2 regions of the Staphylococcus sp. EG-SA-2 genome follow, and region 1 is predicted to be linked to the other one. Evidence: a T-box and tRNA genes for the amino acid it is inferred to sense, from the RefSeq annotation. Region 1 holds a T-box; the other holds one or more tRNA genes.
The links. The T-box of region 1 lies ahead of serS (serine--tRNA ligase). A T-box ahead of a tRNA ligase gene usually reads a tRNA of that ligase, here a tRNA-Ser.

Region 1 (5,038 bases):
CTTCAATCATCTTCATATCAACTTTTTATTTTTGATAATTTTCAATTTTTATTTAAGACTACCTCCATATTTTCTACGGATTTGTAGTTGTTTTTAAGTACTAATTTTATAATTTTTTATATCTAATGATGAGTCTGGGATATTGATTCATGTAACACTCCCTTATAATCATCATCCTCTCCCCCTACCCTACTCCATCGATATTACTCATACTACATCAACGAAATCAGTTTTTTATCACTTAATTTCCTATAATAGTGATGCTCAAAATTGTTACGTTTTAGATTGTTTTAGTTCATCATAATTATCCCGTATTGTTGCTATAATGAAATGCGTTCACCCCATTAAACCACAAACTTAATTTATTGTTGTTATGTGCATTGGCTCACTATTATACTTTTACAGCACAAAAAAAGTGGCGACAGCTTCGTCACCACTTTTTAAAATATTATTTAAAGTATCTTGCCCTTGCTTTAAGTATACGTAGAATATATACTTTTTAAAGCTTGTAGCTAAAGCCTTTATTTAACTGGTTTTGAAATTTGTGTTTTACCACCCATAAATGGTACTAATGCTTCTGGAATTGTTACTGTTCCATCTTCATTTTGGTAATTTTCAACAATAGCAGCAAATGTACGTCCAACTGCTAAACCACTACCATTTAATGTATGTGCTAATTCTGGTTTAGCTGCTTTGTCACGCTTGAAGCGGATGTTAGCACGACGCGCTTGGAAATCCGTACAGTTTGAGCATGAACTAATTTCTTTATAATCATTGTAGCTTGGTAACCAAACTTCTATATCATATGTTTTGCTTGCACTAAATCCAATATCACCTGTACATAAAATAACACGACGGTATGGTAAACCTAACTCTTCTAGAATTGCTTCTGCATTTGTTGTCATTTCTTCTAAAGCATTCCATGAATCTTCAGGTTGTTCAAAACGTACCATTTCCACTTTATCGAATTGATGTAAACGAATTAATCCTCTTGTATCTCTACCTGCTGATCCTGCTTCACTACGGAAACATGCAGATTGACCAGTGAATTTTTCAGGAAGTACACCTGGTTGAATAATTTCATTACGGTAGAAATTCGTTAATGGTACTTCAGCAGTTGGAATTGTATATAATCCTTCTTTTTCTACTTTAAATAAATCTTCTTCAAATTTAGGTAATTGACCTGTACCATACATTGTATCTGCGTTCACAAGCTGTGGTACCATCATTTCTGTATAACCATGTTGTGTTGTATGTTTTGTAATCATATAGTTCATTAAAGCACGCTCTAATTGCGCACCTTCATTTGTTAAATATACAAAACGCGCACCTGAAACTTTTGCTGCACGATCAAAATCAGCCATTTTCAATTCTTCTACAATATCCCAATGTGCTTTTGGTTCAAATGAAAACTCACGTGGTGTACCCCACTTTTTAACTTCAACGTTATCTTCATCAGATTCACCTTGAGGTACATCATCACTTATTAAATTTGGAATACGACAAAGGATACCTGTCATTTTATTATCAATTTCATTTAATTGACTATCTTTTTCTTTAATATCGTCACCTAATGTGCGCATTTCAGCAATCACATCATCAGCATTTTCTTTATTACGTTTTTTTAATGCGATTTCTTCGCTTACTTTATTACGACGTGCTTTCATTTCTTCTGTTGCACTAATTAATTTACGTCGTTGCTCATCCAATTCTAAAATTTCATCTACAACTTTTGGATCATCTCCACGTAATTCAATTTTGCTCTTAACTGTGTCAGGCTCATTTCTGAATAATCTAATGTCTAACATTAACCTTCATCCTTTCCCAAATAATTATCATTTATTATGGAATGACGTACGTCTTTATTTTTTAGAAAATAAAAAAAGACCACATCCCTACAAGGGACGTGGTCTACGCGTTGCCACCCTATTTAACAATTTAAGTTATAAAGATACACTAAACCTAAATTGCACTTCACTAAAATAACGGTTATCACCGATTGTTCTTTTAAATTAAGTAGGTAGATTCATATATATGTTGATTCTTGTTCACACTAACCACAAGCTCTCTGATATCGAACACTATATATTACTTGTCCTACGAACAATGTCTTATTAAGTTAATTTTAATATAGCAAACTATATTTGCTTTTTCAAGTAACGATTTCAAACATCACTCATGTCGATTTAGTGACATGCAGTCGTTTGATAAATTGATTGCTTTAAATACTGTGCAACCGCTTCAATATCTTTATGAAATTGACGGTCATGTGTAATGGATGGCACGATACTTCGAAACTCCTCATATTTACGACGTGTTTTTGGTGATAATCCTTCGACACCTTTCAACTCTGCTGCTTGTAATGCAATAACACATTCGATTGCCAACACACGTCTTGCATTTTCAATAATTTGATAACCATGTCTAGCAGCTGTAGTTCCCATAGATACGTGATCTTCTTGGTTCGCAGATGAAGTGATAGAATCAACACTCGCTGGATGCGCTAAAGTTTTATTTTCAGAAACGAGACTTGCAGCAGCATATTGCATAATCATCGCGCCACTTTGCAATCCTGGCTCTGGACTAAGAAATGCTGGTAAATCACCATTTAATTGAGGATTTACTAGTCGCTCTAGACGACGTTCCGATACGTTTGCTAATTCACTTACACCTAATTTAAGATGATCTAATGCAAAAGCAATAGGTTGTCCATGGAAGTTACCACCTGAAATAACAAACGTTTCATTTGCTTCCTCAAATATAAGTGGATTATCATTAGCCGCATTCATTTCAAATTCTAATTGCTGTTTAACATAATTGAATACTTGAAAACTCGCGCCATGGATTTGTGGTATACAACGCAACGTATATGCATCTTGTACACGTATTTCTGCTTGTCGCGTCGTTAATGTTGATCCTTCTAACCAATCACGCATACGCGCTGCCACATTAATCTGTTCTTGAAAATTACGAACAGAGTGCACATCATGTCGATATGCATCTATAATGCCATTAAGAGACTGATGCGTTAATGCAGCAATCCATTCAGATTGGTAACCTAAATCTTCTGCTTCTATATAACTAATGACACCTTGAGCTGTCATAGCTTGCGTACCATTAATCAATGCTAAACCCTCTTTAGCCTGAAGGTTCAAAGGTTGTCTATTTAATTCTCTTAATACATCGTCACTATCCTTTTCTTCCCCTCTGTACAATACTTTCCCTTCACCAATTAATGCTAATGCTAAATGTGATAATGGCGCTAAATCTCCTGATGCACCGAGAGAGCCTTGCTGTGGGATTATCGGTATAATACGTTCATTTATAAAAAATTGTAATTGTCTCACTAATTCTAAAGTGGCACCTGAATGACCTTTTAATAATGTATTCAATCGTAAAATCATCATGACTAATGCTACTTCTTTTGAAAATGGCTCACCTAGTCCACAGGCATGTGAGCGTATCAGATTCACTTGTAATTCATTATATTGCGTCGGGTCTATACGTACATCACTAAATAACCCAAAACCTGTAGTGATACCGTAAACCGTTTCCTCATTTTCAATAATACGTTCAACTACCGCTCTACTTTTTTTGACACGTTCTAACGCATCATCAATAATTTCAATCTTTGATTGTTGTTGTAAAAATGATTTAATATCCTCAATTGTTAGTGTTTCACCATCTAAATATAAAGTCATATATGTTACCCCCTTGTTTATATTAAGTAACCCATCCTTCTTGAAGTATACGTTTTCATTTTTATTGAAACAATGGTTTTACGTACATTTATAACCTATTATCAGAGCACTATTGTAGTGCGTTAAAGGATATTAAGATTGTTGTAAGCATATTTAATAATTTATCTATTGACGAATTGCATATACAGGTATAGTATTTTCTATTGTATTTAACGACAAATAATAATGAATTCAGAAATTTATAATACATTTTGTTAAAAGTTACTATATATTTTTAAAATTGAATAAATTTGGAAAAGGCTTTTACATGGGAGGTTATATCACTATGGAAACGTTAAATTCTATTAACATTCCTAAGCGTAAAGAAGATTCACATAAAGGTGATTATGGCAAAATTTTATTAATTGGTGGATCTGCTAACTTAGGTGGTGCCATTATGTTAGCGGCTCGTGCATGTGTATTTAGCGGTAGTGGTTTAATCACTGTAGCTACACATCCAACAAATCATTCAGCATTACATTCTCGTTGCCCAGAAGCGATGGTTATTGATATTAATGATACGAAAATGTTGACGAAAATGATTGAAATGACTGACAGTATACTAATTGGTCCAGGTCTTGGCGTTGATTTCAAAGGAAATAATGCCATTACATTCCTACTACAAAATATACAACCGCATCAAAATTTAATCGTAGACGGCGATGCGATTACAATCTTTAGTAAACTGAAACCGCAATTACCTACATGTCGTGTGATCTTTACTCCACACCTCAAAGAATGGGAACGATTAAGTGGTATTCCTATTGAGGAACAGACATATGAGCGTAATCGTGAAGCAGTTGATCGTTTAGGTGCAACTGTTGTACTTAAAAAACATGGTACTGAAATTTTCTTTAAAGATGAAGACTTTAAATTAACAATCGGTAGCCCAGCAATGGCGACTGGTGGTATGGGCGATACACTTGCTGGTATGATTACAAGTTTTGTCGGTCAATTTGATAACTTAAAAGAAGCGGTTATGAGTGCCACATATACACATAGTTTTATTGGCGAAAACCTTGCAAAAGATATGTATGTGGTACCACCATCAAGACTTATCAATGAAATACCTTACGCAATGAAACAATTAGAAAGTTAATCATTACTAATCATTGAATATAGTACAGCATTACTTTCTAGCATAAAAATAAGACTCCCCTACATATAGGGAAGTCTTATTTTTTTATTATTCTTCATCTTCATCTGATGATTGTTGTATATCTTCTTCAACACGATCCATGAAATCTTGTCTTACTTCAATACGTCCATCTTCATCATTTTCTTCTGAATCAATCACT
Region 2 (6,681 bases), on a different contig from region 1:
CCAACACCAACTTTTCCAAGTACGTTATTCATACCAACGATTGCCCCCAATACACAAGACGTTGATATCGCAGCGATAAATGGATATTTCAAAGGTAAGTTCACACCAAACATAGCTGGTTCAGTAACACCTAACATACCAGAAATACAAGATGTTAATGCCAAGCCTTCTTCTTTAACCATTTTACGACGTTTATAGACAAACCATGCTCCAAATGCTGCAGAGCCCTGACAAATATTGGAAATCGCAACAATTGGCCATAAATACGTACCACCTAAGCTGCTACCCATCAATTGGAAATCTACTGCTAAAAACATATGGTGTAGTCCTGTAATTACAAGTGGTGCATATAACAATCCATATATTGCTCCGCCAAGCCATCCTGCATGTTGGAATATAAATGTAACACCAGATGTAATACCTGTACCAATCAATAATGCAACTGGTCCAATGATAATAAATGCTAAAAATCCAGTAACTAAAAGCGCTACGGGTCCAACGACCAACATTTTTATCGAATCGTGAACGACTTTATTTAATCCTTTTTCAATTTTAGCTAGAACATAAGCTGCAATTAAAACAGGCAACACTTGACCTTGGTAATTCAACTGCTTAATCTCTAAGCCAAATAAGTTCCACGTCGGAATATTCCCTTTTGCCAAATCATACTGAGATACTAATTGCGGATGCATTAAAATCAAACCTAAGACTATGCCTAGAATCGGACTACCACCAAATACACGCATACTACTCCAACCAATTAATGCTGGTAAGAAAATAAATGCCGTACTCGCAATCACATTAATGATGTTTGAAATATCAGCAATTTGCGGATACATCTCAATAAGTGCTTTTGGACCAAATAAACCTTTCATTGTAAGTAAATTATTGATCCCCATTAACAAACCAGCTGTCACAATCGCAGGTAATATTGGTATAAAAATATCCCCTAACAATTTGATCAAACGTTGTACTGGATTCCCTTTTTTCGCAGCTGCTTGTTTCGCTTCATCTTTCGAAGCTTCTTGAGCACCTGTTTCATCAATAAACTGCTTATACACTTCATCGACTGTTCCTGGACCAATGACAATTTGATATTGATGGTCTGCTTTGAACTGCCCCTTGACCAACGCGTTATTACTTAATGCGTCTTTATCAACTTTGCTTTCATCTTTAAGCACTAAACGTAATCGTGTTACACAATGCGTTGCAGCTTCAAGATTTTCTTTTCCCCCAATAGCGCTTACGATGGCTTTTACATCTTCTCTTTTTACAGCCATATATTTCACTCCCTTAATGTCTTAAAACGAGTATAACTTGTCTAGACAAGTTATGTAAAGGCTTTCAACAAATTATTTTTATTTTGTCACATGATCTGATACAGCTATTTTAGAAAATCAATAGGCCATAACGACATATGTAGCAATAACTCCTCGCTACAATTGCGTGATTAACAATACCTCACCACGCTCTCACCATTATAAAGTGTAGATGCATGGCCAACTCCTAAATTGAAAAATGCATATCTATAAATAGCAAACTTGCCCACACAAGCCATCCATCATATTTCACAAAACAAAAAAGACATTTAGCTATGTATATTGCACAAGCCAAATGCCCTTCCAATCTCAATGCCCTATCATTTCTATAGCTAAAAAAACGAGCCATTCAAAGACAAATAAAAAAGGCAAATACTCAAAATTTGAGCACTTACCTTCATTATATATAGTATTTAATATAAATATTGATGGCGGAGGAAGAGGGATTCGAACCCCCGCGAGCCGTTAAGCCCCTGTCGGTTTTCAAGACCGATCCCTTCAGCCGGACTTGGGTATTCCTCCTAAACACAATATTTATCATATATGAACGTTCTGTAAAAGTCAATATTGTTTTTAAGCATTACATGATTACCACAAATCATTGTCTTCCACTACAGTTGACCTATAAACGAATGTAAAAAATCACTACTTATAATTAATCGATTTGTTGTCTTACAAACCTTTGTTTTTAGGTTACAAAGATGGCATGTGACGTTGATAGATACTAGATTATTTCAAACTCGATTCAGCATGACACAACGTCAACGTAACCACCATTTCCATACAAAGATTATACACAAACTTTACTCGCTAAATACTGATCTACTGCTTTCGCTACGCCTCTACCTTCTTTAATTGCCCATACAACTAAACTTTGACCACGTCTAGCATCTCCAGCAGCAAATACCTTTTCATTATTAGTTTGATAGTTTGTATCATCCGCCACGATTCGATTTCTATCCGTTTTAATGTTAAAAGCATTCGGTACTGTTGGTTCTGTACCTTCGAAGCCGATTGATAATAATACAAGGTCAGCAGGCCAAAATCTTTCAGGTCCTTCTTTCATGACCATACCATTTTCGCCTTGCTCTAAAATTTGAGTATACAAACCACGTATGTGTCCTTTATCGTCAACATCGTAACGCATTGTTTGAACACCATATGCACGTGGTTCCTTACCAAACTTAGCTTCGTACTCTTGGTGCGCATAGTCCATTTTAAACACCGGCATTGCTAAAGGCCATGATGCATTTTCTGTAAATGTAATTGCTTCTGGCAATTTCGTATATTTATTAAATTGAACAATCGATTTACAATTTTCTCTTAATGCTGTCGCTACACAGTCTGCCCCTGTATCACCAGCACCAATGATAATGACATTCTTATCTTTTGCAGTTATTGTAATATCATCAATTTCTCCATTTAACAGCTGCGTTTGTTCAGTTAAATAATCCATAGCGAAATGTATACCATCACCCATGCGTCCTTCTAAAGGTAAATCTCTACCTTTTTGTGCACCAGTACATAATATAATGGCATCATACTCAGATTCTAACGTTGCTTTATCAATATCAACGCCTACTTCAACACCATTAATGAAAGTAATGCCCGCTTCTTCCATTAACTTAATACGACGTCGAACCACATCTTTATCAAGCTTCATATTTGGAATACCATACATTAATAAACCGCCTGATTCTCTAGCACGTTCATAAATAGTCACTTGATATCCTAGTAGATTAAGTTCTTCAGCAGCAGTTAATCCTGCTGGACCGCTTCCAACGATTGCCACTTTTTCATCTCTACGGCGACTCGGAACTTTCGGCGCTACCCAACCATTTTCAAAAGCTTCATCAATAATTGTGCGTTCAATACCTTTAATCGCAATCGATTCTCTATTAATCTTCATCACACAAGCACTTTCGCATGGTGCAGGACATACACGCCCTGTAAAGTCAGGAAAGTTATTTGTTTCGCTTAAGCGTTCATAAGCAGTTTTAAAATCTTGATGATACACTAAGTCGTTCCATTCAGGAATGTAGTTTCCAATTGGACAACCTATTGTTTCCCTACCATACTGTTGTCCGGTTTGACAAAACGGCGTTCCACAATCCATACATCGCGCACCTTGGATAGAGGCATCTTCTTTAGTAAATCGTTGTTGATATGCTTTATGATGCTTCAAACGGTCTACCAGTGATAATTCACCTAAGTACTGTTTGTCATACTTCATAAATCCTTTAAATTCACCCATCGTATCTCCCCCTTTCCTTAATACACAACGGCTGGTTTATGTTTAGCGTCGATTGTTTTACTGTCATCGTAAAATGCAGCTAACATCGCTTCATCTTCATTGTCATGTAATGATTTGTGCAAATGAATTTTTTGCATCATTAATTGATAATCTTTAGGAATAACTTTAACGACGACATCTTCAATGCGATCAAAATGTTTTAACACATGAATCGCTCTCGTACTATTCGTGTGTGACACATGTTCTTCCAGCATTTGCTTAATGAATGCTTTTTCTTCTTGGTGTTTAATCTTTGTAAACGAAAGCGTATCTAGTTGATTATTTTCAACAAAAGCTTCTACATCAGACGGGATAACGTAAGCAATACCACCACTCATACCTTGACCGAAGTTCTTACCTACATCACCTAAATTAATGACATGTCCACCAGTCATGTACTCTAATCCATGGTCACCGATACCTTCAACGACAACATCTACACCACTATTTCTAATACAGAATCTTTCTCCTGCACTACCGTTAATAAATGCCTTACCACCTGTCGCACCATAGAATGAGACGTTACCAGCAATAATTTCATTTTGTCGTTCTTCAAAAGGTGCTTTGACAATGACCGTACCACCAGATAATCCTTTACCAACATAGTCATTCGCATCTCCAGTATGATGAATCATTAAGCCTTTCGGTGCATATGCTGCAAGACTTTGACCAGCATGACCATTCGTATAAACATTAATTGTATTTTCAGGAAGTCCTGCTTCTCCATATTGTTTCGAAATCTCACTACCTGTAATAACTCCTACATCACGTTGTTCATTATTTACTGTAAAGCTACCTGTATAGCGACGTCCTTCAGCAATATATGGCTTCGTTACTTCATATAAATTTGTTAAATCAAATCCATGCTCAAGATTATGATTTTGTTGAATTTCTTTTGTGTTTGGCCCATCGAAAGGACATAACAGTTTTTCAACATCAATACTAGCCGCTTTGCTATTCGCTTTTAATGTTGATGATCGTTGTAATAAATCAGTTCTTCCAACTAAGTCTTCTACACGTTTCAAACCTAAAGATGCTAAAATTTCTCTTAATTCTTGTGCAATAAAATGCATAAAATTAACAACATGATGTGCTTTACCTCTATATAAAGCACGTAAATCTTTGTTTTGAGTTGCAACTCCTACTGGACATGTATCTTTATGGCATACACGCATCATAATACAGCCCAACACCACTAATGGTGCAGTTGCAAATCCAAATTCTTCCGCTCCAAGCGCACATGCGTACGCTACATCTTTACCAGTTAATAACTTACCGTCTGTTTCTAACTTAACACGACTTCTTAAGTCATTTAGTTTTAATGTTTGATGTGTTTCTGCTAAACCAATCTCCCAAGGAACACCGGCATGCTGAATACTCGTTTTAGGTGAAGCCCCTGTACCACCATCGTAACCACTGATGACAATTTTATCTGCAAATGCTTTTGCCACCCCAGATGCAATGGTACCAACACCTGTTTTCGAAACTAATTTTACCGCGATATCTGCATCTTTATTCGCATTTTTCAAATCATGTATCAGTTGCGCTAAATCTTCTATTGAATAAATATCATGATGTGGCGGTGGTGAAATCAGACCGATACCTGGCGTTGACCCTCTTGTCTTTGCAATCCACGGATATACCTTAGTACCAGGTAATTGACCACCTTCACCAGGCTTTGCACCTTGCGCAACTTTAATTTGAATTTCTTTGGCATGTTGTAAATAATCACTAGTTACACCAAAACGCCCAGAAGCAACTTGTTTAATCGCACTTACTTTGTTGCTTCCATCAACTTGTACTTCATAACGTTTTGCATCTTCGCCACCTTCACCACTATTACTCTTTCCACCTAATTGGTTCATGGCTTGTGCTAACGTTTCATGTGCTTCCGCTGAAATCGATCCATAACTCATCGCCCCTGTATTAAAGCGTTTGACAATGTCACTTACCGGTTCAACTTGGTCGATGTCAATCGGTGTACATGCTTTAAATTCAAGTAAATGTCTAATGTGATCTGTTCTATTTTTGTTCACCGCTTCAGAGTATGCTTTAAATTGCGCATAGTCATTTTCTTTACATGCGTGCTGCAATAAGAAAATAGATTCCGGATTAAAAGCATGATGTTGACCTTGTTGTCTCCATTGAAATGTACTACCTGATGCAAGATAATTATCATCACTTTGTTGACGTGCTTTATTTTCAGCATCAATTTGATCAATCGAAATACCCGATAACTTAGACTGTGTCCCAGTAAAATAACGATCAATCACATCATGAGACAAGCCAATCGCTTCAAATATTTGTGCACCTTGATAACTTTGCACTGTCGAAATTCCCATCTTAGCCATTACTTTAATGACACCTTCTGACAATACATCCGTATATGTCTTAACATTATCGACAACGGTGCCTTGTAACCCTTCTGTCAATGTCAGTTGTTCAACTGTACGTTGCGCTAGGTATGGCACAATTGCATTCGCGCCATATGCGAGTAAACAAGCAACATGATGCACTTCTCGTGTCTCACCAGATTTAGCGACTAAACTTGTAGACATACGTAAATCTGCTTTAATAAGTAATTGATGCACATGACTTATTGCGAGTAACATCGGCATTGCAAAGCCATTGCTATCAACTAATCCACTGTCATCTAACACTAGAATTTGAGCGCCTTGCTTTACAGCATTCACTGCTTCTCGGCCTAATGCTTCTAACGCATCTTCCAAATCCCCTTCATATACCGTTGATAAATAAGTTAATTTAAAATGTTCCTGATCAATCGCTGCTAAGTGTGATTCATTCAATACCGGCCTTTTCAATTGAATACGATCTAAAACCGTTTCGTCAGGTGCTAGTAAGTTACCTTCGCCACCTAAATAAGAAAGTTCACTCGTTACGATTTTTTCACGATACGCATCAATTGGTGGATTCGTAACTTGTGCAAACAGCTGTTTAAAGTAATTAAATAGTGATTCTGGTCGCTCGTTCAACACTGCAATTGGCGCATCATATCCCATTGCACCGATAGGATCCTTCTTACCTTCTACAAGTTCCTGAATATACTTA

Region 2: it has a tRNA-Ser gene. The T-box ahead of serS (serine--tRNA ligase) is inferred to sense a tRNA for this amino acid. The anticodon was not compared.

Annotation. Positions count from the first base shown of each region.
Region 1 covers NZ_JACYHC010000437.1:26-5,063, reverse strand. The annotation lists gene serS (serine--tRNA ligase) at 522-1,808, opposite strand; T-box leader at 1,898-2,107, opposite strand; gene hutH (histidine ammonia-lyase) at 2,187-3,701, opposite strand; gene IDG60_RS05455 (NAD(P)H-hydrate dehydratase) at 4,027-4,839, shown strand; partial or broken gene IDG60_RS27405 (hypothetical protein) at 4,927-5,038, opposite strand, start outside.
Region 2 covers NZ_JACYHC010000276.1:432-7,112, reverse strand. The annotation lists gene treP (PTS system trehalose-specific EIIBC component) at 1-1,280, opposite strand, end outside; tRNA gene IDG60_RS02685 (tRNA-Ser) at 1,749-1,841, opposite strand; gene IDG60_RS02680 (glutamate synthase subunit beta) at 2,110-3,573, opposite strand; partial or broken gene gltB (glutamate synthase large subunit) at 3,591-6,681, opposite strand, start outside.